DNA from 3 places in the Bacillus pacificus genome. Region 2 is predicted to be linked to each of the others. Evidence: a T-box and tRNA genes for the amino acid it is inferred to sense, from the RefSeq annotation. Region 2 holds a T-box; the other regions hold tRNA genes.
The links. A T-box is a leader RNA that pairs with one kind of tRNA and senses whether it is charged. The one in region 2 lies ahead of lysS (lysine--tRNA ligase), so its partner is inferred to be a tRNA-Lys.
Positions count from the first base shown of each region.

Region 1: it encodes a tRNA-Lys, which carries the amino acid that the T-box ahead of lysS (lysine--tRNA ligase) is inferred to sense. The anticodon was not compared.
Region 3: it encodes a tRNA-Lys, which carries the amino acid that the T-box ahead of lysS (lysine--tRNA ligase) is inferred to sense. The anticodon was not compared.

Region 1 covers NZ_CP086328.1:4,930,996-4,941,222, forward strand. The annotation lists gene glmS (glutamine--fructose-6-phosphate transaminase (isomerizing)) at 1-692, opposite strand, end outside; gene LMD38_RS25310 (hypothetical protein) at 705-890, opposite strand; gene glmM (phosphoglucosamine mutase) at 1,177-2,523, opposite strand; gene LMD38_RS25320 (CdaR family protein) at 2,516-3,997, opposite strand; gene cdaA (diadenylate cyclase CdaA) at 3,990-4,811, opposite strand; gene rocF (arginase) at 5,060-5,953, opposite strand; gene LMD38_RS25335 (glycerate kinase) at 6,163-7,308, opposite strand; tRNA gene LMD38_RS25340 (tRNA-Ala) at 7,424-7,496, opposite strand; tRNA gene LMD38_RS25345 (tRNA-Gly) at 7,507-7,578, opposite strand; tRNA gene LMD38_RS25350 (tRNA-Lys) at 7,584-7,659, opposite strand; tRNA gene LMD38_RS25355 (tRNA-Gln) at 7,665-7,739, opposite strand; tRNA gene LMD38_RS25360 (tRNA-Tyr) at 7,805-7,888, opposite strand; tRNA gene LMD38_RS25365 (tRNA-Val) at 7,906-7,981, opposite strand; tRNA gene LMD38_RS25370 (tRNA-Glu) at 7,987-8,061, opposite strand; tRNA gene LMD38_RS25375 (tRNA-Thr) at 8,086-8,158, opposite strand; tRNA gene LMD38_RS25380 (tRNA-Asn) at 8,163-8,237, opposite strand; rRNA gene rrf (5S ribosomal RNA) at 8,247-8,362, opposite strand; rRNA gene LMD38_RS25390 (23S ribosomal RNA) at 8,449-10,227, opposite strand, start outside.
Region 2 covers NZ_CP086328.1:2,682,715-2,692,941, forward strand. The annotation lists gene LMD38_RS14110 (response regulator transcription factor) at 1-58, opposite strand, end outside; gene LMD38_RS14115 (acetamidase/formamidase family protein) at 184-1,098, opposite strand; gene LMD38_RS14120 (cell wall hydrolase) at 1,254-1,682, shown strand; gene lysS (lysine--tRNA ligase) at 1,739-3,292, opposite strand; T-box leader at 3,376-3,631, opposite strand; gene LMD38_RS14130 (DUF2197 domain-containing protein) at 3,708-3,875, opposite strand; gene LMD38_RS14135 (SMP-30/gluconolactonase/LRE family protein) at 4,017-4,919, shown strand; gene LMD38_RS14140 (class I SAM-dependent methyltransferase) at 4,916-5,617, shown strand; partial or broken gene LMD38_RS14145 (Mur ligase domain-containing protein) at 5,898-6,170, opposite strand; gene LMD38_RS14150 (class I SAM-dependent methyltransferase) at 6,451-7,080, opposite strand; gene LMD38_RS14155 (DUF421 domain-containing protein) at 7,326-7,823, opposite strand; gene LMD38_RS14160 (hypothetical protein) at 8,036-8,203, opposite strand; gene LMD38_RS14165 (hypothetical protein) at 8,647-8,889, shown strand; gene LMD38_RS14170 (hypothetical protein) at 8,917-9,120, opposite strand; gene LMD38_RS14175 (hypothetical protein) at 9,297-9,644, opposite strand; gene LMD38_RS14180 (aminotransferase-like domain-containing protein) at 9,665-10,227, opposite strand, start outside.
Region 3 covers NZ_CP086328.1:472,000-482,226, reverse strand. The annotation lists gene LMD38_RS02500 (L-lactate dehydrogenase) at 1-753, opposite strand, end outside; partial or broken gene LMD38_RS02495 (IS4 family transposase) at 1,350-1,505, shown strand; tRNA gene LMD38_RS02490 (tRNA-Glu) at 1,606-1,677, opposite strand; tRNA gene LMD38_RS02485 (tRNA-Ser) at 1,684-1,774, opposite strand; tRNA gene LMD38_RS02480 (tRNA-Asn) at 1,782-1,856, opposite strand; tRNA gene LMD38_RS02475 (tRNA-Ile) at 1,864-1,940, opposite strand; tRNA gene LMD38_RS02470 (tRNA-Gly) at 1,951-2,021, opposite strand; tRNA gene LMD38_RS02465 (tRNA-Lys) at 2,035-2,110, opposite strand; tRNA gene LMD38_RS02460 (tRNA-Thr) at 2,121-2,196, opposite strand; tRNA gene LMD38_RS02455 (tRNA-Phe) at 2,211-2,286, opposite strand; tRNA gene LMD38_RS02450 (tRNA-Asp) at 2,299-2,374, opposite strand; tRNA gene LMD38_RS02445 (tRNA-Met) at 2,376-2,452, opposite strand; tRNA gene LMD38_RS02440 (tRNA-Ser) at 2,480-2,572, opposite strand; tRNA gene LMD38_RS02435 (tRNA-Ile) at 2,590-2,666, opposite strand; tRNA gene LMD38_RS02430 (tRNA-Met) at 2,671-2,747, opposite strand; tRNA gene LMD38_RS02425 (tRNA-Ala) at 2,768-2,840, opposite strand; tRNA gene LMD38_RS02420 (tRNA-Pro) at 2,856-2,929, opposite strand; tRNA gene LMD38_RS02415 (tRNA-Arg) at 2,940-3,013, opposite strand; tRNA gene LMD38_RS02410 (tRNA-Leu) at 3,017-3,105, opposite strand; tRNA gene LMD38_RS02405 (tRNA-Gly) at 3,122-3,196, opposite strand; tRNA gene LMD38_RS02400 (tRNA-Leu) at 3,226-3,306, opposite strand; tRNA gene LMD38_RS02395 (tRNA-His) at 3,329-3,404, opposite strand; tRNA gene LMD38_RS02390 (tRNA-Thr) at 3,414-3,489, opposite strand; tRNA gene LMD38_RS02385 (tRNA-Val) at 3,494-3,569, opposite strand; rRNA gene rrf (5S ribosomal RNA) at 3,574-3,689, opposite strand; rRNA gene LMD38_RS02375 (23S ribosomal RNA) at 3,792-6,712, opposite strand; rRNA gene LMD38_RS02370 (16S ribosomal RNA) at 6,858-8,408, opposite strand; gene LMD38_RS02365 (MgtC/SapB family protein) at 8,812-9,492, shown strand; gene LMD38_RS02360 (ion channel) at 9,587-10,227, shown strand, end outside.

The sequences.
Region 1 (10,227 bases), 2.2 Mb from region 2:
CGTTCAATCGTTTCACCTTGTAAGTTTTTAATTGTAATACTTTCTTTCGTTACAATTACAATTTCTTTATCCATTAATTCAATAAATTGATCTGTAACTTGTAACATCGCCATAGCGTCGCTCGCCACAACATTAAAGTTGTCACCAACACCTACTAATAGCGGGCTTTTGTTTTTAGCAACATAAATCATGTTTGGATTTTCAGCATCAAGTAATCCGATTGCATAAGAGCCATGTAAAAGAGATAGCGTATTACGGAACGCTTCTTCTACACTTAGTCCTGTGCTCACTTGTTGTTCCATAAGCTGTACGATAACCTCTGTATCCGTTTCACTTACGAACGTTACATCTTGTAAATATTCCTTCTTCACTAACTCATAGTTTTCAATTACACCGTTATGAACTAGTGTAAAACGCTTTGATGTACTTTGATGCGGATGCGCGTTTACTTTGCTCGGAACACCATGTGTAGCCCAGCGTGTGTGACCGATTCCCACGCTTGTTGCTACGTTCTCATCTACGATTTCGCGAAGTTTTGCAATACGGCCTTTTTCTTTGTATACAACAACACCGTTCTCTGCTTGTACTGCAATACCTGCTGAATCATATCCACGATATTCTAGCTTTTCTAAACCTTTTAATAAAATTTCCTTTGCATCTTGCTCTCCAATAAATCCTACGATTCCACACATGTTTAGTCGCCGTTACAAATGCTTACACTGCTCTGCGAACATGTAACGACATAGTCCGATACCATTTTTATTTATACTAAAAAACGGATTACATATTGCTAGCCCTGTAAGCTTGTAACGGCTTTCACCTTCCTCTCGATTGGGTTTAAGTCCGTATATACTTATACAGCTAGTTTGTATCCGTTCCTTTTCTCTCATCACACTTTCACCTTTGTCCACTAAGTCACCTTAATGATTTAAGTAAAAGCTTGCGGTTGTGATGAACAACCGGGAGCCATCCGCCGAAATCTCGATAAACCCCACCTCGTCAACTACACTACTTGTAGTTCTGGCGCTTCTATAATTTACAATATTTCCTTTGAGAAAAAGAACAAGACCATCTTATAACAAACATGGATAAACCGTCAATGAAAATTTTTTCACCATCTATAAAACATATGAAAAAGGAGCACTTATTGTGCTCCTTTTCAATAAATTTATTAAATTATTCAGCGCCAACTTCCGCTTTCACAACTTCTACAATGCGATGTACATATGCATTACAAACTTCTTGTGTTGGTGCTTCTGCCATTACACGAATAAGTGGTTCTGTTCCAGATGGACGAACAAGAATGCGGCCATCACCGTTCATTTCTTCCTCTACAACACGAATAATTTCTTTAATTTTTTCGTTTTCTAGTGCTAGTTTTTTATCTGTTACACGAACGTTTACTAGTAATTGCGGGAATTTTGTCATTTCTCCTGCAAGCTCAGATAATGGTTTTTTCGTCATTTTCATAATGTTTACAAGTTGAAGTGCACTTAACATTCCATCACCAGTTGTAATGTAATCAAGTAAGATAATATGTCCTGATTGTTCTCCACCTAAGTTGTAACCTCCGCGCTTCATTTCTTCCATTACGTAGCGATCACCAACTGCTGTTTTATCACTTGTAATACCGTTAGCTTCAAGTGCTTTGTAGAAACCTAAGTTACTCATAACTGTTGAAACAACTGTATTGTGCTTTAGTTGACCAGTTTCTTTCATGTACTTTGCACAAATAAACATAATTTGATCGCCATCAACGATGTTTCCTTTTTCATCTACAGCGATTAAACGGTCACCATCACCATCGAAAGCAAGACCAATATCAGCACCTTTTTCTTTTACTAATTCAGCTAATACTTCTGGATGCGTAGAACCTACTCCATCGTTAATGTTCATACCATTTGGTGAAGTTCCCATTGTTGAAATATCAGCTTCTAAATCAGCAAATAAGTACGGAGCTAAAGAAGATGTAGCACCATGCGCACAATCTAAAGCGATATGCAAACCTGAGAAATCTTCCTCTACAGTTTGTTTAATGTATTGTAAATACTTTTGTCCACCTTCAAAATAATCACTCACTTGCCCAAGGTTCGTACCTGTTGGACGTGGTAATTCATCCACTTCTTTGTCTAATAAAGCTTCGATTTCTGCTTCTTGCTCATCTGTTAATTTAAAACCGTCTGAACCGAAGAATTTAATTCCGTTATCTTGTACTGGATTATGAGATGCAGAAATCATAACACCAGCTTGTGCATCTAACGCTTTCGTTAAATAAGCAACACCTGGTGTAGAAATAACACCAAGACGCATTACTTCTGCTCCAGTTGATAATAGACCTGCTACTAAAGCTCCTTCTAACATATGTCCTGATATACGTGTATCACGGCCGATAATTACTTTTGGACGGTCTGTATCTTTTGTTAATACATAACCACCAAAACGTCCAATTTTGAACGCTAATTCAGGTGTTAACTCCTGATTCGCAACCCCGCGTACTCCATCTGTACCAAAATATTTACCCATTATGATTCGCTCCTTTTTCTGGCTCTTTTTGATTATCTACTGTTGGCTCTTGGCTAGTTTCTTTATCTTTATTTTGTTCCGGTTCCTTCTCCTTTTCCTTTTCTGGATCAGGCTTAGGTTCAGGTTCAGGATTTTTTGGTTTTTCAGTTTGATTATCTTTATTATTATTTGAATTTGGTTGCTCACCGTTACCCTGTACTTCTTTATCAGGATTTTCTTTCTTCACAATTGTGACTTTAGCACTTTTTTGTTTTGGCTCTATTGAAATATTACCAGGGCCACTCACTTGAATAGCAACATCCTTCGTCCCAGGAGACACATTTTGTAGATTAATCACTGCTGTTATTTGAGCAGCTGTTATTTTATCTACTATACTTGTTTCTCCTGAAATATCAACGCTTATCTTCCCATCTTGCGGCGAAAGTAACTGGGCCGTAACGTCTTTAGAAAGTCCATTTTTTTGAATTGATATACCATCAATCGTTCTTGTTTTCGTTTGTTTTGTTTTTTGTACGCCTACTGAAACCTTTACTTGATTTGGCTTCGCACTTGTTACACCCTTTGGTAATAAAACAGAGGTATCGAATGTTGTAGACTCTGTCAATTGACTAAGATCTACTTCGACCCCCTCTATCGATTGTATATTATCCAATATATCTTTTGGACCTGCTATCGTTACTTCTCTCGGCTCAACGCTAACATTTGTAACGGCCAATCCTTCCGGTAAACTCCCCTTTTTCGCATATGTTATAGGAACAGTTTTTTCAGTATTATTGGCCGTAGCTTGCGTCGCCACATTCAACGTTACACTAATTTTAGATGGACTTGTTCTTACATTTAAACGTTTGCCTTCTTTATTGTATAATGTCACTTCGGGTGTTTTTGTAACAGTTTTATTAACACCTTTTAAATCAACATACGCCTTAGCAGATGAAATACTTTCAATTTCTTCTTTCGTCCCAACTACCTCAACCGTATCAGGTTTAATGTTTGATTTTTCGAGCGTAGCACCAGCTGACATCTGATCCTCATTTGATAATTTCAAGTCTACATGAACATATTTTCTCGCTTTTTCATGAAGAGTAATTTTAATTGTTGATGGCTGAACTGTTCCTTTCACATCATCTGGAAGTCCATTCGTTTTCAAAGAAACTTCATACGTTCCTTTTTCGCTACCTCTCAAATCAACTGGTATATCAAATTGTTTTTTCGCTTTTGCCGTAGCAACTGCTGCCTTTGGACCCTCTAACTTCACCTTAACGCCCTCTGCCGGAATACCACTTACAATATATTTCTCTTCATCATACTTAACGTTAATAGCATAATTAGTTAATGTTTCTTTCGCATCATTTGCAAAAGGTAGTATCCCCGATGTCGTATTTTTTTCAGTTAAAGTCGCTGACATAAAAAGCATACACGCCAATAGTAATGAGATCCCCTTTAAAAACCAATGATTCTCCATTAACTTATCCATGACGCTTTCTCCTCCAATTCCATAAAGACGAAGAAGTCGTTTTTTCGTTCGCACTAAATTCAGCTAACAACATATCTTTCAGTTGTTCTGTCTTCAAATCACGATGCAACTTACCATTTTTCGTTAAAGAAATTTGGCCTGTTTCTTCCGACACAACTACTGTAATGCTATCAGTAACTTCACTAACTCCCATTGCAGCGCGATGCCTAGTTCCTAACTCCTTAGAGATAAATGGACTTTCTGATAACGGAAGATAGCAAGCTGCTGCTTTAATGGTACTTCCTTGCATAATTACTGCTCCATCGTGAAGAGGTGTGTTTGGAATGAAAATATTAATGAGTAATTCCGATGATACGTTTGCATTTAGCGGAATACCCGTTTCTACATAATCACCCATACCGGTCTCTTTTGACAAGGTAATTAATGCACCAATTCTACGTTTTCCCATATATTCCGTTGCTTTCGCTATCGCTGTTGCAACCATTTCAGGCTCATCATCCTCATGAGTTCCAGTACGCGAAAATAAACTCCCGCGTCCTAGCTGCTCAAGCGCTCTTCGCAATTCTGGCTGGAAAATAATAATAACGGCTAAAAATCCCCACGTTAATACTTGTTCAGTTAGCCAATATAGCGTTCGCAATCCAAGGAAAATACTGATCATCCGAACGACAATAATAACTGTAATCCCTTTTAAAAGTTGAACAGCTTTCGTCCCTCGGATTATGAGAATTAGCTTATATATAATAAACCATACAACGGCAATATCTAATGCCGTACTAAGATATTTCAAAATGGTCGTATCTTCAAAAGGCATGCTAACCCTTCCTCCTACTTACGAGCAATTCTATCCATATATTGAAATATTGTTTTATGCTCTATCTGTATGTATTTCCAACAACTAGTTAATTATACCATACATGAAACAAACGACAATTACAAACAACCCCCTTTAGTCTAAATTGGTAAGATGTCAAACATTCTTATCGTACAGTATAATATAAATCATTATTATACGCCTATTTTCAAATAAAAAAAGCAACTTCTCAGTTGCTTTTCTTACATTTATTTTAGTTTTTCACCGAATAAAGAACCCATTAAAGCAACCGCTGTTGTTGCCGTTCTATTTCGCTCATCTAAAATCGTATTTACCTCAACAAACTCGGCAGATGTAACAATATCAGCTTCCGCTAACATCTCCATTGCTAAATGACTTTCACGATAAGATAAGCCACCAATTACAGGTGTTCCAACTCCTGGTGCATCATGAGGATCAAGACCATCTAAATCTAATGATAAATGCACACCATCAGTATGAGATAAATACGCGATTGTTTCTTCCATAACAGCCGTCATACCCATACGATCAATCTCGTGCATTGAAAATACTTTAATACCTTCATTTCGAATAAAGTCTTTTTCTCCTTCATCTAATGCACGTGCACCGATAATTACAACATTCTCTTTTTTCACCTTTGGATATGCCCCGTATAAATCTACAAGCGCCGGATGTCCATACCCTAAACTTGCTGCAAGTGACATACCGTGAATATTTCCAGATGGTGAAGTTTCTTCTGTATTTAAATCGCCATGTGCATCATACCAAATAACACCTAGGTTTTTATAATGTTTCGCAACACCAGCTAATGTACCAATAGCGATACTATGATCGCCACCTAATACAAGTGGAAAACGCCCTTCTTCTATAATATGATCCACCTTACTTGCTAATTCGTTACATACAGTTGCAACTTGTGTAAGGTTTCTTAAGCTTGTATTTACATCTACTTCTTTTTCTCTCTCTATACATATATCTCCCATATCTTTAACGTCATATCCAATTTCTTCAATTCTTTCAATTACACCTGCATAACGGATTGCGCTCGGCCCCATATCAACTCCACGACGCATCTGGCCTAAATCCATTGGAACTCCAATAACTGAAATTTCTTTTTTCATAGATAGTATCCCCCTTTTGTGCCTTCACTAAATATTTTAAATCTTTTATATAGTCTGACTCAACTCGACATTTTTCTGTATGGATATACAAATTATTCACTTATATCCGCTTCAAAATCCAAATGTTAAGACTATTCTATGTATAAAGTTAACTTAATGAAACAACTACTATCATTATTATTAGATAATAATAAAAAACACTCCCGCATTTAGAAGTGTTTTTCTGATGCTATTTTCCACACTGCTGCAATATTCTTTGCTGTCATTTCAATATTCTCTTCTGCTACTTTATATGCCTCCTCTAATGTCATCGGACTTGTTGTAATACTAAATACTGCATCAATTCCTTTTTCATGAACAGCCGAGTAATTCGGAGATACTGATCCCCCAATCGCAATGACAGGAATATGAAAAAGCTTTGCACGCTCCGCAACACCTACTGGGGCCTTTCCATATGCTGTTTGTTCATCTATTCTCCCTTCGCCAGTTATAATTAAATCTGCACCTTCTATATGCTTATCAAAATTTGTATAATCTAATACAATTTCAATTCCCCTCCGCAAGCTTCCTTTCAGCACTGCAATAACAGCTGCTCCCATACCTCCTGCAGCTCCTGCACCAGGTATTTTAGATACGTCGCAAAATAGGTATTGTTTAAGGATATGCGCATAATGCTTTAAATTCTCATCCAGCTCTTTCATCATCTCTTCATCCGCACCCTTTTGTCGCCCAAATACGAAAGATGCTCCTCTTATTCCAACTAACGGATTATCTACATCACATGCTGCTTCTATCTTTATATGCTTTAAGCGTGAATCCATTTGTGAAAAATCAATAGAGACAATCGAATGTAACGTTCCACCAGACGGCTCTATTACTTCTCCTTTTCCATTTATAAACCTGACTCCTAAAGCTGACAACATACCCGCTCCTCCATCATTTGTAGCACTTCCTCCCAGTCCTAAAATGATATGCTCAGCTCCTTCGTCTAGCGCATGTAGTATAAGTTCTCCTGTTCCTTTCGTCGTCGTAATAAGTGGGTTTCGCTTTTTAGCTGGAACGTGTTGTAAGCCTGATGCTGCTGCCATTTCAATAAACGCTGTCTTTTTATCTTTAGACATACCGTAAAAGGCTTGTACGCTCTCTCTAAGCGGTCCTGTCACATGAAATGATATAATCCTCCCGCTTGTAGCATCAACAAGGGAATCAACCGTTCCTTCCCCTCCGTCTCCAATTGGTATTTTTACATACTCTGCTTTAGGAAAAATTGCTCCAAAACCTCTTTCAATAGCTTCACATACTTCTATAGCTTTTAAGCTTTCTTTATATGAATCAGATGCAATAACAACTTTCATAATTATCCCCATCCTTTATTTTCACGTTTTCTCCATTTTAAATGACAAGTATGAAAGTTGTCTTTTTAAACACAAAAAAAGCTTACATCATATGATGTAAGCTTTCTCTATTAGATGGAGCCTAGCGGGATCGAACCGCTGACCTCCTGCGTGCAAGGCAGGCGCTCTCCCAGCTGAGCTAAGGCCCCTTAGTAATTAAGCGGAAGACGGGATTCGAACCCGCGACCCCAACCTTGGCAAGGTTGTATTCTACCACTGAACTACTTCCGCGAAAATGGTGAGCCATGAAGGACTCGAACCTTCGACCCTCTGATTAAAAGTCAGATGCTCTACCAACTGAGCTAATGGCTCGTAAATGGCTGGGCTAGCTGGATTCGAACCAGCGCATGACGGAGTCAAAGTCCGTTGCCTTACCGCTTGGCTATAGCCCATTAATATTTACTAGTATGGTTATCTTTTCAAAAAAATAAACCCTCTCAGGTTATTTTAAAGAAAATGGTGGAGGGGGGCAGATTCGAACTGCCGAACCCGAAGGAGCGGATTTACAGTCCGCCGCGTTTAGCCACTTCGCTACCCCTCCGACATTTAAAATATATATGGTGGAGGATGACGGGATCGAACCGCCGACCCCCTGCTTGTAAGGCAGGTGCTCTCCCAGCTGAGCTAATCCTCCAAAAGTGGTGACCCGTACGGGATTCGAACCCGTGTTACCGCCGTGAAAGGGCGGTGTCTTAACCACTTGACCAACGGGCCAAAAAAGTTTTAAACCTATTCCCAAGCTTCCAACCGGGCTTGAACCGGTGACCTCTTCCTTACCATGGAAGTGCTCTACCAGCTGAGCTATGGAAGCATAATGGCTCCGCAGGTAGGACTCGAACCTACGACCGATCGGTTAACAGCCGATAGCTCTACCACTGAGCTACTGCGGAATAATATTAGCCTGGCAACGTCCTACTCTCACAGGGACAAGGTCCCAACTACCATCGGCGCTAGAGAGCTTAACTTCCGTGTTCGGTATGGGAACGGGTGTGACCTCTCTGCCATCATTACCAGACTTTTATCATTATAAACATTTCTTTCGAAATGTCAAGAGGAAAATTATATATTCCTTCAAAACTAGATAACATTGCTACATATTATATGGTTAAGTCCTCGATCTATTAGTATTCGTCAGCTCCACATGTCACCATGCTTCCACCTCGAACCTATCAACCTGATCATCTTTCAGGGATCTTACTAGCTTACGCTATGGGAAATCTCATCTTGAGGGGGGCTTCATGCTTAGATGCTTTCAGCACTTATCCCTTCCGCACATAGCTACCCAGCTATGCCCTTGGCAGAACAACTGGTACACCAGCGGTGCGTCCATCCCGGTCCTCTCGTACTAAGGACAGCTCCTCTCAAATTTCCTACGCCCACGACGGATAGGGACCGAACTGTCTCACGACGTTCTGAACCCAGCTCGCGTACCGCTTTAATGGGCGAACAGCCCAACCCTTGGGACCGACTACAGCCCCAGGATGCGATGAGCCGACATCGAGGTGCCAAACCTCCCCGTCGATGTGGACTCTTGGGGGAGATAAGCCTGTTATCCCCGGGGTAGCTTTTATCCGTTGAGCGATGGCCCTTCCATGCGGAACCACCGGATCACTAAGCCCGACTTTCGTCCCTGCTCGACTTGTAGGTCTCGCAGTCAAGCTCCCTTATGCCTTTGCACTCTACGAATGATTTCCAACCATTCTGAGGGAACCTTTGGGCGCCTCCGTTACACTTTAGGAGGCGACCGCCCCAGTCAAACTGCCCACCTGACACTGTCTCCCGGGTCGATAAGACCCGTAGGTTAGAATTTCAATACAGTCAGGGCGGTATCCCACCAGCGCCTCCACCGAAGCTAGCGCTCCGGTTTCAAAGGCTCCCGCCTATCCTGTACAAACTGTACCAAAATTCAATATCAGGCTACAGTAAAGCTCCACGGGGTCTTTCCGTCCTGTCGCGGGTAACCTGCATCTTCACAGGTACTATAATTTCACCGAGTCTCTGGTTGAGACAGTGCCCAAATCGTTACACCTTTCGTGCGGGTCGGAACTTACCCGACAAGGAATTTCGCTACCTTAGGACCGTTATAGTTACGGCCGCCGTTTACTGGGGCTTCAGTTCAGAGCTTCGCTTACGCTAACCCCTCTCCTTAACCTTCCAGCACCGGGCAGGTGTCACCCCCTATACTTCGCCTTACGGCTTCGCAGAGAGCTGTGTTTTTGCTAAACAGTCGCTTGGGCCTATTCACTGCGGCTTTCCGTTAAGAAAGCACCCCTTCTCCCGAAGTTACGGGGTCATTTTGCCGAGTTCCTTAACCAGAGTTCTCTCGCACACCTTAGGATTCTCTCCTCGCCTACCTGTGTCGGTTTGCGGTACAGGCACCTTTTATCTCGCTAGAAGCTTTTCTTGGCAGCGGGGAATCAAAGACTTCGCTCCATAAGGAGCTTCCCCATCACAGCTCAGCCTTCACGATAAGCGGATTTGCCTACTTATCAGCCTAACTGCTTGGACGTGCACAACCAATCGCACGCTTCTTCTATCCTTCTGCGTCCCTCCATTGCTCAAACGATAAAGAGGTGGTACAGGAATATCAACCTGTTGTCCATCGCCTACGCCTGTCGGCCTCGGCTTAGGTCCTGACTAACCCTGAGCGGACGAGCCTTCCTCAGGAAACCTTAGGCATTCGGTGGACGGGATTCTCACCCGTCTTTCGCTACTCATACCGGCATTCTCACTTCTAAGCACTCCACCAGTCCTTCCGGTCTGACTTCACTGTCCTTAGAACGCTCCCCTACCACTGATACCATTCGGTATCAATCCGCAGCTTCGGTGGTGTATTTAGCCCCGGTACATTTTCGGCGCAGAGTCACTCGACTAGTGAGC
Region 2 (10,227 bases):
GTGTTGATAATAATTCTGCTATTTTCATATCATCTTCTACAATCATAATTTTAACCATTATTTACTCCTTTTTCGATCCGCAATCGTATATGCAATTATATAAAATAAATAATACCTTTTTTTATTTAATTCGTAAATTTAAAAAGGATACTTTTATACAAAAGCATCCTTCTTCTATTATTCTTACTTAATATGAAATTTACTCAAATTAAAACCTAGCTTCTCCATATAGTCCATACTTAGTTCCATTCGTGCCGTTTTAAGCGGGTCCACAACTTGACAAACTTTTAAATCACCGGCAGCTGATAATAAAAGAGTAGCATCAGCTTTAGACATTACTAATTCTTCATGTAAAAATGTCACCATATTACGTACAGCGCGATTCGCCGCATCATCTAGTAATTTATCTGAAGCAATCGTCATTACTTTTTCATTTTGGATAGCCATTGGTAGTGGCCATTTCTTTCCTTTTATAATCTGAACTGTTACCGTCACCTCACCAGCAACCTCTACTCCACTAACACCAATTTCACCATCACCCATCGCTGCGTGTAAATCACCTAATGCTAATAAAGCACCAGGAACATTTACAGGTAATAATAATGTTGTCCCTTCTTTTATCTCTTTACAATCCATATTCCCACCGTGATCATGCGGTGTGCCACATGAAATGCTCGCTTCTTTCGGCGCTGTTCCAATTACACCGATCATTGGATTAATCGGGATTTGTAGTTCATTTGAAAACAGAACATGTTCATTATGTATTGAGACGATTTTCACTGTATTTTCATGTAGCTCTTCACCCATTACGCCAAGATTCACCCCTGTAGTTAAAACACCTTGCTCTGCAATTTTTATCTTTTCAATCGTAACAACTAATATATCCCCAGGTTCTGCACCATTAATATATACCGGACCAGTCGCTGGATTAATCCGGTTCCAATCTAATTCTTGAAACACAACATCTTCAGAATTAATTTGATTTTCAAAGCAATCATATGTTTCAAATATAAGGCGACTCCCAATTTCTACTTCCATACATGGTTGATTTTCTGGTGACATTGCGTAAATGATATGGTCTTTCTGAATTCGATGCATATTATCTCTCCTCTTTATATTAGTCTACAATTAATAATTAGCTTTTTTCATAAAAGCTCCTTTTAATAATTAATGAATTTACATATAGAAAAGCACTTAGCTTATTTTCATACATACACTCTTTACTATAACAGGTAAAGAAAGGTGGTATCACTATGCCCCTTATTCCATATAACGAAAGCGATGTTGATTTACTAGCTCGTTTAATGCGTGCTGAAGCTGAAGGCGACGGTCGACAAGGTGAACAACTTGTTGGCTGTGTAGTAGTAAATCGTGTATTTTGTGATTGCTTAGATTTTAAACAACTTCGTTCTGTACGTGACGCTGTATATCAAAGCCCTGGTGGATTCGAAGCAGTGCAATACGGATATTTTTATCAACGTGCTCGTGAGTCAGAAAAAGAAATCGCACGAAAAGTTTTACAAGGTGAATGGCGCTGGCCTGCACGATGGGCTCTTTGGTATTTCCGTCCAGTTGGATCTTGTCCACCCCAATGGTATAACCAGCCATTTGTAGGACAGTTTAAAAGTCATTGTTTTTATGAACCTAGTGGTGACGAATGTCCGAAAATGTATTCACGGTAATAGAATTTGAAATGCAAGTACTTAGCCCTTTAAGTACTTGCATTTCTTTGAGCTTTTTAAAAATCTAATAATGTGATGAACTTTTCAACTCCTACAACATGTATTAATAACGGTATTCGAGGGCCACTGGACTGATTCATAATGAGCTTATATATAATAATAAATAATTGTTTTTGATTTTCTTTCATTATTTTTTTATTTTCATGATGACAAAGCGCGTACAATTGTTCCATTAAGTTAGAGTAATCTTTGTTAGAACGAAGTATGTTGCAGACTTCTACTAACCATTCTTTCTGTCTTTCATCTAATGTGTTGTAAAACTCTATATTTCTCTCTTGATTTACCGCCATTAATTTTTCAGATTGAAAGTTTCTAACCCAATACTCTGCACGTTTACTTATCGCTACCATATCCTCTAATGCATAATTCCTATCTATTTTGTCTAATATACCTTGTAAAATAGATGAATCAAAATTTAATAACGGTAACGTTCCTGCTACTTGATTAAATTTCGGATATTCTTTCAATTCGCTATCTACTCTAGAAAGTTTAATTGCATCAAATAAATCTTCATTTTTGAGCGTTTTATTTTTATAACGATCTTTTGATCGTTCATACTCTGTATAATTGCGAATCACATCTTCATCAAGACCGATATGAAAAGCTGCGTCTGGCCTATATTTTGCAAACATAAATAGAATCACTTCGGGCAAATACACTTTTAGCAACTCGCTAGGTGTAATACTATTCCCTGAGGAACTAGACATTTTTTCATGATTCCCTTTAATACCAATGAAATCGTAAGCAACGTAATGGGGCGCTTCACGATTGAATATTTTTCTCGCAATTTCTTTTGATACATTATAACTACCCGTTTCTGATGAATGATCTCTTCCGCCCGGTTCAAAAACAACATCCTCTATCATCCATCTCATCGGCCAATCGATTTTCCAATTCAATTTCATATTATTTGTATTTAGTATAGATAATTCATTTTGATTTCCACATTCACATTCATACCGAACTGTTTTTAATACTTCATCAAAATGCGTAATCGCTGTTGTATCTCTCCCGCATTTCTCGCAATATAACGTAACTGGATAGAAGCTCTCTCGCTCTTCTTCACTACATTCCCCAGTTTTATAATCCATTAAAATACCATATATTTCTTTTCTTTTATACAAAGCCTCTAATATGCTTTTGTTATACCTTCCGCTCCTGTATTCATCATGTTGATAAATAAATTCTACTTCAATTCCAAATGCTTGAAGAGATTCCTCAAACTCTTTTTCAAAATGATCAGCATATGAATTATGACATCCATACGGATCTGGTATATTACAGTATGGCATACCGATATACTTTATAAAAGATGGATCAATATTTTTAGGAACTTTTCTAAACCTGTCGTAATCATCCCATGAAAATATAAAACGCGCTTTTTTCCCTAAATCTTGAAGTGCCCTTACAACAAAATAAGTCGTTACGATTTCACGAAAGTTTCCAATATGAACAGAACCTGATGGACTAATCCCAGATGCGCAAATAAAAGTTTCTTTGTTTGGATGTTTTCTAATTAATTCATTTGCTACTTCATACGCCCAATGCATATACTACTCACCTCAATTATATTTTTGTTCTCACATTTTCATTTTTTTGCAATAAAAAAACTCCCACCCCCAAGATTATTCATCTTGAGGACGAGAGTTATTAGCTTCGCGGTACCACCTCAGTTTGTTAATATGTCGCCATACTAACCTCTTCAGGTACGGCAAAATAGCTTATACCCTATCTCTATAACGGGAGAACCCGTCGCACCATCCCTAAATAAATTAGTTCCTTGCGCAGCTCCAAGTCTTTTTTCGTTAAGATGTATACCGCTCTTTCTCAGCTACCAGAGCTCTCTGTATGTATTCTTTCTTAACTACTCTTCTCTTCCATGCCATTTTAAATATTAGTTTTTTCATATGATAATTTAAAACGACTCTATTGTCAAACTTTTCCGAAATAAAACAGTATAATTATCTAAAAAAAATTCTTTATCGCTTCTAATTGAATTTTGTGGCTACACTCATCACAACAATATAACCCTTTTGGTTTCTCTTTAAATCGCTTATATTTTTCACTACCTTCATACACACGAAATATATTTTTACAAGAAAAGCAAATAATTTCATAAAACATCATATGCATTTTCCTCTCCATGTTTATACATTTTTTAATCGCTCGAGAAAATTACTTTTCCATAGTACAAATCTTAATATCTTCTGATTAAAAGGTTTACCTCTATTCTTATCGAATTATATAAATATCTTATAAAGCGAGGTGGACATCTTGGACAGTAATATAGAATTAATTTTAGATGCGAAAGCAAGTTTAGCTGAAGGACCATGTTGGGATGAAAAAAAGCAGCTTTTATACTGGGTTGATATTGTGGAGAAACAATTATGCATATTTAGCCCTACCGCTAATACAAACCGAGTAATTGCTCTCAATCAACAAATTGGCTGTGTTGTTCCATATTTAGATGACGTACTACTCCTAGCTATGGAAAATGGCTTTTATTCTATTAATATAAAAACAGAAAAACTGACACATATTTTTGACCCTGAACCACATTTATTTGATAATCGTTTTAACGATGGAAAATGCGATCCAGCAGGACGTTTTTGGGCAGGTACTACAGATACATACGGTATTAATGCTGTAGGTTCCTTGTATTGTTTAAATAATAGTTTAAAGGTAGAGAAAAAAGTTTCACATGTAAATACATCAAATGGCATCGCTTGGTCACCTGATTATACATACCTTTACTATATTGATACACCTACTAAAAAAGTAGTTCGTTTTCATTATAATATTTGTACTGGAGAAATTCGTAATCCAAATGATGTAATCATTTTCCCCGAAAATGACGGTCTACCTGATGGTATGACAATTGACGAGGAAGGTTGTTTATGGATTGCTCATTGGGGAGGTTCAAAGATTACGAGATGGAATCCTTCAACTGGAGAACGAATATTAAGCATCCCAATTCCAGCGCTATATGTAACCTCGTGTACATTTGGAGGACCTAATTTAACAGACCTATATGTTACAACAGCCAGAACAAGAATGACAAATAACGAATTAAAAGAATATCCACATGCTGGTGGTATTTTTCGAATTCAAACAAATATAAAAGGTTGTCCTACCCATTCATTTCGCAATAATAATATTGGAGCTGAAACAATATGAATCGTCTCGATTACATAAGACAAGAAGAAAAGAAATATCATGACCTTTGCTATGAACAATACAAACTATTTGAAACTGGCTCTTGGCTTTACAAACCAGTTAAAACAGTTATGGATTTGATGGATTATTTTGAAGGAAAAAACAACTTGCAAGTACTTGATCTCGGCTCTGGCGTTGGAAGAAATAGTATTCCAATTGCCCAAAAGATTCAAAATACTAGTGGTACTGTTACATGTGTGGATTTACTTGATTCTGCTTTAACAAAATTACAAACTTATAGTAAAGAATATGGTGTAATTAATAATATTAAAACAGAACAAGCAGCAATTGAAAACTACTACATTCAACCTAATACTTATGATTATATCGTTGCAGTATCCAGTTTAGAGCATGTTGAGTCAGAAGAAGATTTAAAACACGTGCTCCATTCTATGAAAAAAGGTACAACAAACGGCGGTATTAATTGTTTAATTATTAACTCGAACATACAAGAAATTGACTTACATACAAATGAAGAATTAGATGCTTTAATTGAAATTAACCTTCCTACTGAAGATATGATATATCTATTAAAAAGTATTTATAAGGAATGGAAAGAAATTAAAGTTGAAATAAAAGAATTAGTCTATGATATTGTTCGCGATGAAAGGCATATTCAATTAAAAACAAATGCTATAACATTTATTTTTCAGAAATAAAACTATAAAAGGTAAGGTTTTCCCCTCATATATTTAGAGAAACACCCTTACCTTTCAATGATCAATTCTTCAAAAAATTACTTCGTTATTAGTTTTAGCTTTATCTAAAACATTATTTTTATTAGAAATACTATTAAGCTATTAATTAAATTCATTTGTTAATAATTGCTTGTCGAGCTTTTTCTTTATCATCAAAATGAATAGTTGAATCTTTTAAAATTTGATACGTTTCATGCCCTTTCCCTGCAATCAAAACGATATCATTAGAAGATGCCATGTTTATTGCGTGAGTTATTGCAAGTTCACGATCTACTATTTTAGGTATCTCAATATTTACATCCCTTTCTACAATTAGCGCTACAGCACCATTCTTCACTGCATCTTCAACAAATTGATGTCGATCTTCAAGAAAACCATCGATACCTGATACACATATAAATAGATCTCCATCAGTTATCTTTCTAGAATCCATTTCTAACCCCGTAATTTCTACATCCATATTGCCAATAGTTTCTTTAATCAATAACAAATTCGCCAGCTCTTTTAGTTTCAAATGTTCCGCCCCCTTAAATATTCCCCCTATTTATTTTACCACTTTATATAAAATAATGGCTTAAAACCCCATATTGATTTAACGAAATTTATTCATCTTAAATAAACAAAAAATAAAAGAGCACTTGTTTCCGCAAGTGCTCTTTTGGGGATTTTGAGATACCCTATTAACGAAAGTTAAGGTTACTTAAAGTTAAAAGGTATTTCTATTATATGCTTGTCCTCTTTATTTGTGCATAATTAATATATAAACATATTTAATCATTCTTAATAACTTTTAGTTATAGTTCTTTCTTACATTTTATCGTTAAAAAGTTGATTGAAGGTTTATTTGCCATGTTCTTATTTGGTTCATCAATTTCCGAAACTTGTACTAATCCATATTGATTAAAATCTTTTTTTATAGATTCCGAATCATAGAAGAACATTTTTACACCTTCCATTATCTCATAATAATCTTTATCCAACTGTTTTCCTTTTCCGTACATGGGAGCTTTTTTAGAAACAGTTGTAAAAACCATATATCCGTCTGGTTTTAACTGATTATAACAATCTTCAATAAATTTCTCTCTTTCCTGTTCATTCAACAAATGAAGAAGTGCATGACTAAATATCCCATCATACAGTTTATTATCAAAAGGCATTTCGTTTACCGAACCGTGATAGATACTAACATCTTCTAGTCCGTTTTCTCTTGCTAAATCGATCGCTGTTTTCGAAATTTCAATACCTGTTACATTTATACTATTTTCGATAAATACCTTCGCGTTTCTTCCATAACCAATACCCGGAACTAATATGTCCTTAACGTTCTTTTCTAGAAAAAAATCTTTTGCCAAAATTGCAGATTCTGTAGGTTCAAAACCCCACATCGTTTGTTTCTCAATAAAACTTGATTCCCAAAATTCCATTATGTTTCTATCTCCTTGTTCTAATCCTATTTTTAGTATCACATTAAAAACTTATAAATTTTAGTGCTGTGGCTACCTATGCCAAATTAATTTTTTTACCACATTCACTATAGGTTCATTGAATATAGCATAATAATAAGCCTATATCTAATTTTAAGATTGGCTTATTATTTCCCCTATATTAATATGTAAAAAAATAGAAAAACCAATACTTCCGTTGTAGTATTGGTTTTTCTTAAGATAAATTATCTTTTTATATTGTACTGATCTATTACTTTTTCTAACATTTCTAAAGTTATCGGTTGAGCTTTCTCTATTAATTGGTAACCAATCCGCCCATTCGGCTCAGCTGTAACTTGCTGTAAGCTCTTCAGATCATGAATTCCTTTTTCTCTTAATTGCATATATAGTTGTTGTTCCGACATTTTCGCCTTCATCAAATTCTCTTTTACAATCTCTCCATTTTCTACTACTATAATGCTACTGCCATTTAGGAATTGTTCCATCTTCTTTGATTTCAATTCAAAGAAATGAATGATAAGAAGGACGGCTGCAAATATTACAGCTGCAAATATAGATGGGCCTACTTTCCTACTTAATACAGGCTCCACAATAATACGTGCAATTGATACTACTATAATAATTTCAGCTCTTGTCATTTGGCTAACAGATTTACTACCTGTCATTTTTAATGCAATAATCCCAGTCAGAATTAAAATAATGCTTTCAAAAATCATATTCATAATAGCCCAATCCTTTAATGGTGAATGTTACTAGCATTCCCATTTCATATAGCATTCTAAATGTATTTTAATTAAACTTTTTTGTAAAAATCAAACTTACATATACTGAAAAAGAATTTATTTTGACCAACCTTTTTCAATAAGGATTTGATGGTCCATCTTCCATTGTCAAAAAAAGAAAAAGCACCCGAATGGATGCATATAGATTAAACTTATTCATTATTACTTTCTTCACTTTCATCATCAACTGATTTGGAGTCTAACATGCTGCCTATATCAGGCGGTAAAGCTAACTCTATTCCAGCCACTGGTTGATTATCTTCATTAAACCATTGTTTCTTAAATTTAATCAATTCTTCATTTTCCTTTTTTTCATCCATATTACCCCACCTTTTATGTACATGATATGAAACATTTTACTTAATATGTACATTGAGAAAGATAATATACTATTTGTACATAATGAAAGAGCAAAAACCATTCTCTGTTTTCACAACCCGTTGTACCTATTAAAGAATCCCCGTACATGTTACTCCGCGCTCTGCTATCATATTAGTGTCTAAACATATGTGGGCTATGTGACAAGTACCTGGTCATTTTGTTCATTATTCATATGAGACAAATACTTTTAAAGAGGTAATTATTCCTTGACTTAATTCCTCAAAACATTGTTCAAGTGTGGTCCTTCTAAAACTAATTTATTTTGTTCCATTTATAACCCTCACATTTTATAAAAATATATTCTCACTACATTTCAAACAATGTATAATAAATTCATCTAAAATTTAAGCTATAACGTTGGCTAGCACCCAACAGTGATAATATGATAATTGAATTTGATGGATATGGAATTAATGAGTATGTTTTTGGCCTTAATTGTTCTCTTAAAGAGTTAATGATAATGTATTTAAATGTTAAAAATGAAGAAATATCTAATAAAGAGCTTCTAATTTTATTTTGTATGCGGTACCACTATGAACGAATCCCAAAGTTATTACAAGAAGACCTCTTGAGCGATGTTGTTATTGATTTAGATACAGACTATATTTATATCCCTAATAGATAACAGTAAACTAGATTGAGTGAATAGAAATTACGATTCAGCTAAGTGTTTAATAAAATAAGTCATTGCCCAAATTAATGTCGCAAATTGAGTGACAAAATACATTGTCCATTCAAAACCAGTCAATTTCCTCTCTCGTTTAACCTTCTTTAAGTACCTGTAAAATATAAATGTACTTAAAAACATAAGTAACAATGATAATTGTTGTAAATCATCAATTATACGTACTGCCATAGACTCTATCAGCCTCCTATTCAAAATAAACACTACACTTTAAGGTTAACATTTATTGGTAGTTTATTTCCATTTAAATTACTTATATCCAAAATAAAAAGAGCATTCAGCTATTGAGTGCTCTAAAAAATATTAATTTAACACATTTTCCCCGTAATGATTTTATGACAGTTCTCTTACTTTTTATAACTCAGTTCTATCACTGCCGGTATATGATTACTATCATATTTCCTTGTATAGATTTCTCCATTTGGAGTAACTAATTGTAATACAATCTCGCCACAAACACCATGTGGTATTTCAAATTTACCTTCTATATTTGAAACACTGCGTTCCTTACTTTCAATTGAATCTTCATAAATTTTCACATTAGATATAGGTTCGTTATTTTGATCTACGATAATGCCTCTTGAATACTTACCAATCGCGATACATTGATCATCTTTTCTATAATAATTAATTAGAACGACAGCTCCAATTATAATAGCGATACACACAAACAAGAGAATTATTTTGCGTCTCACAATAAACCTCCTAATTCAATTTATTCTTTTTTAAATTGAAAATTTAGACGTTCTACTTGTTTGATTTCCTCCACTACTTTACGAATTCCTTCCTCAATCCTATCTTCCTTTACATTCGATACGTTTAACTTTAATAGTCTTTGTTTCGGAAAACCTCTCACATAATTTTTATCAATCGAATCAATCCTGATTTGTATTTCACTTAGTCTTTGTATCAACATGTCCGAAATACTTGTTTTATGTACTTCTAAACAAGTATGGATTCCAATTGTATTTTGCTTTTTATATGTGAATAAAAGCGGGTTTTCACTATGCATTCTTTCTAATGCTTCTGCTAGTTTTTTAGATCTATTATTATAGGAAGATTTAATTTTATTTTTATGGCGTTCGAACATGCCACTCTTTATATAAATTTCTAAAGCAGCTTGGGATATCATTGGACTATCGATATCTAAAATCTTTTTATATGTATGAAAAGCACTCGAAATAGCCGTTGGAATAACTGCTACACCAACTCGTAAACCTGGAAAAATAATTTTTGAATAACTTTTTAAATATATAACATGATTACCATGATCCAAGC
Region 3 (10,227 bases), 2.2 Mb from region 2:
CTCGTTGTTTAAGATTGCTTTAGTTACACGAAGTAGTGACATACCGATTCCGTAGTAAGTTGCACCTTTACGCTCGATAATATGGTAAGCTGCATCACGTACGTTTTCGAAGATTTTATCTAAGTCTTCTTGTTTGTACTGTTCGTTGTTAGCTAAAATTGTTTCTAGTTTTTGTACACCGATAGTAGCGTGACTCCATACTGGAAGTTCAGTGTCACCGTGTTCACCAACGATGTAAGCATGAACGTTACGTGGATCTACATCTAAGTAGTCACCTAACATGTAACGGAAACGAGCAGAGTCTAAAGTAGTACCCGAACCAATTACGCGCTCTTTTGGTAGACCAGATTCTTTCCAAGTTACGTAAGTTAAAATATCAACTGGGTTAGTTGCGATTAAGAAGATTCCATCGAATCCGCTATCCATAATACCGCGAACGATTTGTTTAAAGATCTTTGTATTTTTTTCAACTAAGTCTAAACGAGTTTCACCTGGCTTTTGTGGTAATCCAGCAGTGATAACTACTAAATCTGCATCTTTACAATCTGCATAGCTACCGCTCCAAACTTTTGTTGGTGATGGAGAGAATGGTACCGCATGGCTTAAGTCCATTGCTTCCCCTTCTGCTTTTGCTTCATTAACATCTACTAATACGAATTCTTCAGCTACACCTTGGTTGATCATTGAGTAAGCGTAACTACAACCTACAGCTCCTGTTCCTACTAATACTACACGATTGATACCTTTTTTCATGGTAATTTCCCCTCTCTATTGTTCACATATATTTTTTTATGATTGTTTAAGTAATTAATTAAAATACTAATTTAATGTTGTTTAACTTCTTTACACTCATATTGTAGCACGTATTATTGTGAATTACTTCACAAATTATGACCTATTTGTGAACTTTTTCACATAGAGTGTAAAGTTATTGGAATAGGTGTGGAATCCATTTCAATGGAGGCGTTTTCTTTAGATTGTGAAAGGGATTTTCTTATGTTTTTGTCGGTAAGTGAAATTATATCGGCGATTTTTAGAATATATCGACTATAACTCCAAATATATCAGCGATTTTTGAAATTTATCGACCGTAACTCAAATTATATCGGCGATTTTTGCAATATATCGACTTACCGACAAAACTCGACAATAATGACAGCATAAAAAAACTGCCTCCAGTAGATCACCTACTGAGAGACAGTTTCTTCTATATATTATTTATTTTCCGCCGTAGCGCCTAATACAGCATCCTTTGTTTGAACAACCCATATTTCAATTTTTATTATTCAACGGTATCTAATAACTCTACAACTAATTCCTTAGGATCTTCCCAGCTATGAGATTTACCCGTTTATCCAAGTGCAGGAGGCTTTAGCATAAGGCCGAGATAAAAATTCAATTTGAGTATGATTTGTTAAGTGAACATTCCTTCATACTCATACAGGTCAAGGTAAACAACATGATTATACTTACAGCTCTCTGTATTCCCAACTGTAACAGCGAATACTTCATCTTTCTTTTAATTCATAAAAAAAAGCAGACTATCCAAAGGCTACTTTTACACAACAAAAAAAGAGATAGCAGATTATGCTATCTCTTTTAGTATGACCCGTACGGGATTCGAACCCGTGTTACCGCCGTGAAAGGGCGGTGTCTTAACCACTTGACCAACGGGCCAATTACTGGCAGAGAAGAAGGGATTCGAACCCTCGCACCGCGTTCGCGATCTACTCCCTTAGCAGGGGAGCCCCTTGAGCCACTTGGGTACTTCTCTATAAATATGGCTCCGCAGGTAGGACTCGAACCTACGACCGATCGGTTAACAGCCGATAGCTCTACCACTGAGCTACTGCGGAACAATTATGGTGGGCCTAAATGGACTCGAACCATCGACCTCACGCTTATCAGGCGTGCGCTCTAACCAGCTGAGCTATAGGCCCATAATTGAAAAGCGGGTGAAGAGAATCGAACTCTCGACCAGAGCTTGGAAGGCTCTTGTTTTACCACTAAACTACACCCGCATTAAATTGTAAATGGTGAGCCATGAAGGACTCGAACCTTCGACCCTCTGATTAAAAGTCAGATGCTCTACCAACTGAGCTAATGGCTCATTTTGAAAGTGGTGCCGGCTAGAGGACTTGAACCCCCAACCTACTGATTACAAGTCAGTTGCTCTACCAATTGAGCTAAGCCGGCTTGCGACTTCAAAATGGTGGCTCGGGACGGAATCGAACCGCCGACACGAGGATTTTCAGTCCTCTGCTCTACCGACTGAGCTACCGAGCCTTTATGTAAAAATGGCGGTCCCGACCGGGGTCGAACCGGCGATCTCCTGCGTGACAGGCAGGCATGTTAACCACTACACCACGGGACCTTGGTTGCGGGGACAGGATTTGAACCTGCGACCTTCGGGTTATGAGCCCGACGAGCTACCAGACTGCTCCACCCCGCGACGATCAAATATTTACTTTAGAAAAAATGGAGGAGGTAGAGGGATTCGAACCCCCGCGCGACTCTCGCCGCCTGTCGGTTTTCAAGACCGATCCCTTCAGCCGAACTTGGGTATACCTCCGAGATATAAACTTCTAATGGTGGACCTTGTAGGACTCGAACCTACGACCGGACGGTTATGAGCCGTCTGCTCTAACCAGCTGAGCTAAAGGTCCTTTATGGTAGCGGCGGAGGGGATCGAACCCCCGACCTCACGGGTATGAACCGTACGCTCTAGCCAGCTGAGCTACACCGCCATAAATGATATTAAGATAAGTGGAGCCTAGCGGGATCGAACCGCTGACCTCCTGCGTGCAAGGCAGGCGCTCTCCCAGCTGAGCTAAGGCCCCATGTTTTTGGGAATATCGGGAAGACAGGATTTGAACCTGCGACCCCCTGGTCCCAAACCAGGTGCTCTACCAAGCTGAGCCACTTCCCGTTAATAAAAGCGCGCCCGAGAGGAGTCGAACCCCTAACCTCTTGATCCGTAGTCAAACGCTCTATCCAATTGAGCTACGGGCGCATATGGTGCCGAGGGCGGGGGTCGAACCCGCACGGTGGTTACCCACCGCAGGATTTTAAGTCCTGTGCGTCTGCCTGTTCCGCCACCCCGGCATGTCATATTGAAAATTGGAGCGGAAGACGGGATTCGAACCCGCGACCCCAACCTTGGCAAGGTTGTATTCTACCACTGAACTACTTCCGCAAGACATGTATGAGTTATTTAATTAAAAGTGCGGGTGAAGGGAGTCGAACCCCCACGCCAAAGGCGCCAGATCCTAAGTCTGGTGCGTCTGCCAATTCCGCCACACCCGCATATTAATTTATTTAAGAAAAATGGGGCGACTGATGGGAATCGAACCCACGAATGCCGGAGCCACAATCCGGTGCGTTAACCACTTCGCCACAACCGCCATAATTTCTGGTGCCGACTAGAGGACTTGAACCCCCAACCTACTGATTACAAGTCAGTTGCTCTACCAATTGAGCTAAGTCGGCTAAATGGTGGAGGATGACGGGATCGAACCGCCGACCCCCTGCTTGTAAGGCAGGTGCTCTCCCAGCTGAGCTAATCCTCCATTTGCCTGGCAACGTCCTACTCTCACAGGGACAATGTCCCAACTACCATCGGCGCTAGAGAGCTTAACTTCCGTGTTCGGTATGGGAACGGGTGTGACCTCTCTGCCATCATTACCAGACTGTATTCATTTAAGACAAGAATTATTGTAACTCATTTAACTTTTAAAGTCAACAAGTTTTTTATATTCTTTCAAAACTAGATAACATTTGCTACATATTATATGGTTAAGTCCTCGATCTATTAGTATTCGTCAGCTCCACATGTCACCATGCTTCCACCTCGAACCTATCAACCTGATCATCTTTCAGGGATCTTACTAGCTTACGCTATGGGAAATCTCATCTTGAGGGGGGCTTCATGCTTAGATGCTTTCAGCACTTATCCCTTCCGCACATAGCTACCCAGCTATGCCCTTGGCAGAACAACTGGTACACCAGCGGTGCGTCCATCCCGGTCCTCTCGTACTAAGGACAGCTCCTCTCAAATTTCCTACGCCCACGACGGATAGGGACCGAACTGTCTCACGACGTTCTGAACCCAGCTCGCGTACCGCTTTAATGGGCGAACAGCCCAACCCTTGGGACCGACTACAGCCCCAGGATGCGATGAGCCGACATCGAGGTGCCAAACCTCCCCGTCGATGTGGACTCTTGGGGGAGATAAGCCTGTTATCCCCGGGGTAGCTTTTATCCGTTGAGCGATGGCCCTTCCATGCGGAACCACCGGATCACTAAGCCCGACTTTCGTCCCTGCTCGACTTGTAGGTCTCGCAGTCAAGCTCCCTTATGCCTTTGCACTCTACGAATGATTTCCAACCATTCTGAGGGAACCTTTGGGCGCCTCCGTTACACTTTAGGAGGCGACCGCCCCAGTCAAACTGCCCACCTGACACTGTCTCCCGGGTCGATAAGACCCGTAGGTTAGAATTTCAATACAGTCAGGGCGGTATCCCACCAGCGCCTCCACCGAAGCTAGCGCTCCGGTTTCAAAGGCTCCCGCCTATCCTGTACAAACTGTACCAAAATTCAATATCAGGCTACAGTAAAGCTCCACGGGGTCTTTCCGTCCTGTCGCGGGTAACCTGCATCTTCACAGGTACTATAATTTCACCGAGTCTCTGGTTGAGACAGTGCCCAAATCGTTACACCTTTCGTGCGGGTCGGAACTTACCCGACAAGGAATTTCGCTACCTTAGGAACGTTATAGTTACGGCCGCCGTTTACTGGGGCTTCAGTTCAGAGCTTCGCTTACGCTAACCCCTCTCCTTAACCTTCCAGCACCGGGCAGGTGTCACCCCCTATACTTCGCCTTACGGCTTCGCAGAGAGCTGTGTTTTTGCTAAACAGTCGCTTGGGCCTATTCACTGCGGCTTTCCGTTAAGAAAGCACCCCTTCTCCCGAAGTTACGGGGTCATTTTGCCGAGTTCCTTAACCAGAGTTCTCTCGCACACCTTAGGATTCTCTCCTCGCCTACCTGTGTCGGTTTGCGGTACAGGCACCTTTATCTCGCTAGAAGCTTTTCTTGGCAGCGGGGAATCAAAGACTTCGCTCCATAAGGAGCTTCCCCATCACAGCTCAGCCTTTACGATAAGCGGATTTGCCTACTTATCAGCCTAACTGCTTGGACGTGCACAACCAATCGCACGCTTCTTCTATCCTTCTGCGTCCCTCCATTGCTCAAACGATAAAGAGGTGGTACAGGAATATCAACCTGTTGTCCATCGCCTACGCCTGTCGGCCTCGGCTTAGGTCCTGACTAACCCTGAGCGGACGAGCCTTCCTCAGGAAACCTTAGGCATTCGGTGGACGGGATTCTCACCCGTCTTTCGCTACTCATACCGGCATTCTCACTTCTAAGCACTCCACCAGTCCTTCCGGTCTGACTTCACTGTCCTTAGAACGCTCCCCTACCACTGATACCATTGGTATCAATCCGCAGCTTCGGTGGTGTATTTAGCCCCGGTACATTTTCGGCGCAGAGTCACTCGACTAGTGAGCTATTACGCACTCTTTAAATGGTGGCTGCTTCTAAGCCAACATCCTAGTTGTCTAAGCAACTCCACATCCTTTTCCACTTAATACACACTTTGGGACATTAGCTGGCGGTCTGGGCTGTTTCCCTTTTGACTACGGATCTTATCACTCGCAGTCTGACTCCTAAGGATAAGTCATTGGCATTCGGAGTTTGACTGAATTCGGTAATCCGATGAGGACCCCTAGTCCAATCAGTGCTCTACCTCCAAGACTCTTACACTTAAGGCTAGCCCTAAAGCTATTTCGGGGAGAACCAGCTATCTCCAGGTTCGATTGGAATTTCTCCGCTACCCACACCTCATCCCCGCACTTTTCAACGTGCGTGGGTTCGGGCCTCCATTCAGTGTTACCTGAACTTCACCCTGGACATGGGTAGATCACCTGGTTTCGGGTCTACGACCACGTACTAAACGCCCTATTCAGACTCGCTTTCGCTGCGGCTCCGCCTCTTCAGCTTAACCTCGCACGGGATCGTAACTCGCCGGTTCATTCTACAAAAGGCACGCCATCACCCATTAACGGGCTCTGACTATTTGTAGGCACACGGTTTCAGGATCTCTTTCACTCCCCTTCCGGGGTGCTTTTCACCTTTCCCTCACGGTACTGGTTCACTATCGATCACTAGGGAGTATTTAGCCTTGGGAGATGGTCCTCCCAGATTCCGACGGAATTTCACGTGTTCCGCCGTACTCAGGATACATTCAAGAGAGAACGAAGTTTCGACTACGGGGTTGTTACCCTCTACGACGGACCTTTCCAGGTCGCTTCGTCTACCTCGTTCCTTTGTAACTCCGTATAGAATGTCCTACAACCCCAAGAGGCAAGCCTCTTGGTTTGGGCTATGTTCCGTTTCGCTCGCCGCTACTCAGGAAATCGCATTTGCTTTCTCTTCCTCCAGGTACTTAGATGTTTCAGTTCCCTGGGTCTGTCTTCCTTACCCTATGTATTCAGATAAGGATACCATACCATTACGTATGGTGGGTTTCCCCATTCGGAAATCTTCGGATCAAAGCTTACTTACAGCTCCCCGAAGCATATCGGCGTTAGTCCCGTCCTTCATCGACTCCTAGTGTCAAGGCATCCACCGTGCGCCCTTTCTAACTTAACCAAACTAAAATTAAAAAATATGAGCTACACTGTTATCTAGTTTTCAAAGAACATACATTTATATATGAGAGATAGTTCTCTCAAAACTGAACAAAACGAAACACGGAAACTTATATTGATGAACAGCGTTCATCAATTCTCCATAGAAAGGAGGTGATCCAGCCGCACCTTCCGATACGGCTACCTTGTTACGACTTCACCCCAATCATCTGTCCCACCTTAGGCGGCTGGCTCCAAAAGGTTACCCCACCGACTTCGGGTGTTACAAACTCTCGTGGTGTGACGGGCGGTGTGTACAAGGCCCGGGAACGTATTCACCGCGGCATGCTGATCCGCGATTACTAGCGATTCCAGCTTCATGTAGGCGAGTTGCAGCCTACAATCCGAACTGAGAACGGTTTTATGAGATTAGCTCCACCTCGCGGTCTTGCAGCTCTTTGTACCGTCCATTGTAGCACGTGTGTAGCCCAGGTCATAAGGGGCATGATGATTTGACGTCATCCCCACCTTCCTCCGGTTTGTCACCGGCAGTCACCTTAGAGTGCCCAACTGAATGATGGCAACTAAGATCAAGGGTTGCGCTCGTTGCGGGACTTAACCCAACATCTCACGACACGAGCTGACGACAACCATGCACCACCTGTCACTCTGCTCCCGAAGGAGAAGCCCTATCTCTAGGGTTGTCAGAGGATGTCAAGACCTGGTAAGGTTCTTCGCGTTGCTTCGAATTAAACCACATGCTCCACCGCTTGTGCGGGCCCCCGTCAATTCCTTTGAGTTTCAGCCTTGCGGCCGTACTCCCCAGGCGGAGTGCTTAATGCGTTAACTTCAGCACTAAAGGGCGGAAACCCTCTAACACTTAGCACTCATCGTTTACGGCGTGGACTACCAGGGTATCTAATCCTGTTTGCTCCCCACGCTTTCGCGCCTCAGTGTCAGTTACAGACCAGAAAGTCGCCTTCGCCACTGGTGTTCCTCCATATCTCTACGCATTTCACCGCTACACATGGAATTCCACTTTCCTCTTCTGCACTCAAGTCTCCCAGTTTCCAATGACCCTCCACGGTTGAGCCGTGGGCTTTCACATCAGACTTAAGAAACCACCTGCGCGCGCTTTACGCCCAATAATTCCGGATAACGCTTGCCACCTACGTATTACCGCGGCTGCTGGCACGTAGTTAGCCGTGGCTTTCTGGTTAGGTACCGTCAAGGTGCCAGCTTATTCAACTAGCACTTGTTCTTCCCTAACAACAGAGTTTTACGACCCGAAAGCCTTCATCACTCACGCGGCGTTGCTCCGTCAGACTTTCGTCCATTGCGGAAGATTCCCTACTGCTGCCTCCCGTAGGAGTCTGGGCCGTGTCTCAGTCCCAGTGTGGCCGATCACCCTCTCAGGTCGGCTACGCATCGTTGCCTTGGTGAGCCGTTACCTCACCAACTAGCTAATGCGACGCGGGTCCATCCATAAGTGACAGCCGAAGCCGCCTTTCAATTTCGAACCATGCGGTTCAAAATGTTATCCGGTATTAGCCCCGGTTTCCCGGAGTTATCCCAGTCTTATGGGCAGGTTACCCACGTGTTACTCACCCGTCCGCCGCTAACTTCATAAGAGCAAGCTCTTAATCCATTCGCTCGACTTGCATGTATTAGGCACGCCGCCAGCGTTCATCCTGAGCCAGGATCAAACTCTCCAATAAAGTTAGTTTGTCTAGCATCTAAAATAAAAATTGACGTTTCACGTTGTTTGTTTCGTTCAGTTTTCAAAGAACTACTTGGTCGCTCATTTGCGACTCCCTTATGTTAACATCTTCGTTTTTCGATGTCAACTAAGTTTTTCAATTTCTTTTTTGTCGTTTTCTGCGTTTCCGCATCAGCGACGGTTATTAATATATCATGGTGAAAAATGAAATGCAACACCTTTTATAAACTTTTTTCAAATTAACTACATTTCTTTTTTTATATCATATACTTAAACGAAATATCTCTTTCATTTCTAAGAGATTCCTACATATATTCTATATAAAGTCACTCTACCCAAAAACATTTCTTTCTATAATAAATGTTTTATTCATATACCATATCATACAAGGAGGAATACATATGGACTATACCGATTTATTAATTAAACTAGGTCTCTCGGCTATTTTAGGATTCGCCATCGGTTTAGAGCGCGAATTAAAACGGAAACCACTTGGTTTAAAAACATGCTTAGTTATTTCTATCATTAGTTGCCTCCTGACGATTGTTTCTATTAAAGCAGCTTACAATTTACCACATACTGATCATATGAATATGGATCCACTTCGACTTGCCGCTCAAATTGTATCAGGGATTGGTTTTTTAGGTGCTGGTGTTATTTTAAGAAGAGGAAACGATAGTATTGCAGGACTAACGACTGCCGCTATGATCTGGGGCGCATCTGGTATTGGTATTGCTGTTGGAGCTGGATTTTATATCGAAGCAATTTTCGGAATGTGTTTCCTTATGATTAGCGTTGAACTTATACCGTTAACAATGAAATTTGTAGGACCTAGGTCATTTCGTCAACGTGATATCGCAGTAAAACTTGTTGTGCGAAATATGGACAATATCCCGGTTGTAATTGAAGAAATAAAAGAAATGGATATAAAAGTGAAGAATATGAAGCTTAAAACGTTAGAAAATGGTTCTCACTATTTGCATCTTAAATTATGTATCGATCAAAAAAGACATACTGCTGATGTTTACTATGCTCTCCAGCATCTTGAAAGTGTTCAACAAACTGAAGTGGAAAGTATGTAACGTAAAACAAACTCTCTTTTCAATTAGAGAGTTTTTCTTTTTTCTATAATGGTAACAATGAATGTAGTCTTGCAAAGTAAGGAGGAATAGGCAATTGAAATCCCGTCCAAATTTAGTAGATACATTTCGTGATTCCATTATTTTTCGTTTAATTTGCTTTATTATTGTACTTACTGCTTTTTCCGGCTTTCTTATACATAGATTAGAACCATCCCACTTCACTACGTGGTTTGATGGAGTTTGGTGGTCGATCGTTACCATTTTCACTGTTGGCTACGGTGACTTTGCCCCTCATACACTAATGGGCAAACTTATCGGTATAGGTATTATTTTATTAGGAACCGGATTTTGTTCTTATTATATGGTGCTGTTCGCTACTGAAATGATTAGTAAACAATATATGAAGATTAAAGGAGAAGAAGCTGCAACTTCTAACGGTCATATGATTATCGTCGGCTGGAACGAACGGGCAAAGCACGTTGTAAAACAAATGCACGTATTACAGCCGAACCTTGATATCGTTTTAATTGATGAAACACTTTCTTTACTGCCAAAACCATTTCATCATTTAGAATTTATAAAGGGGTGCCCCCATCACGATCAAACGCTATTAAAAGCTAATATTACAACGGCTCACACTATATTAATAACAGCTGATAAAGAAAAAAACGAAAGCTTAGCGGATACACAGTCCATTTTAAATATTTTAACTGCAAAAGGGCTCAACCCAAACAT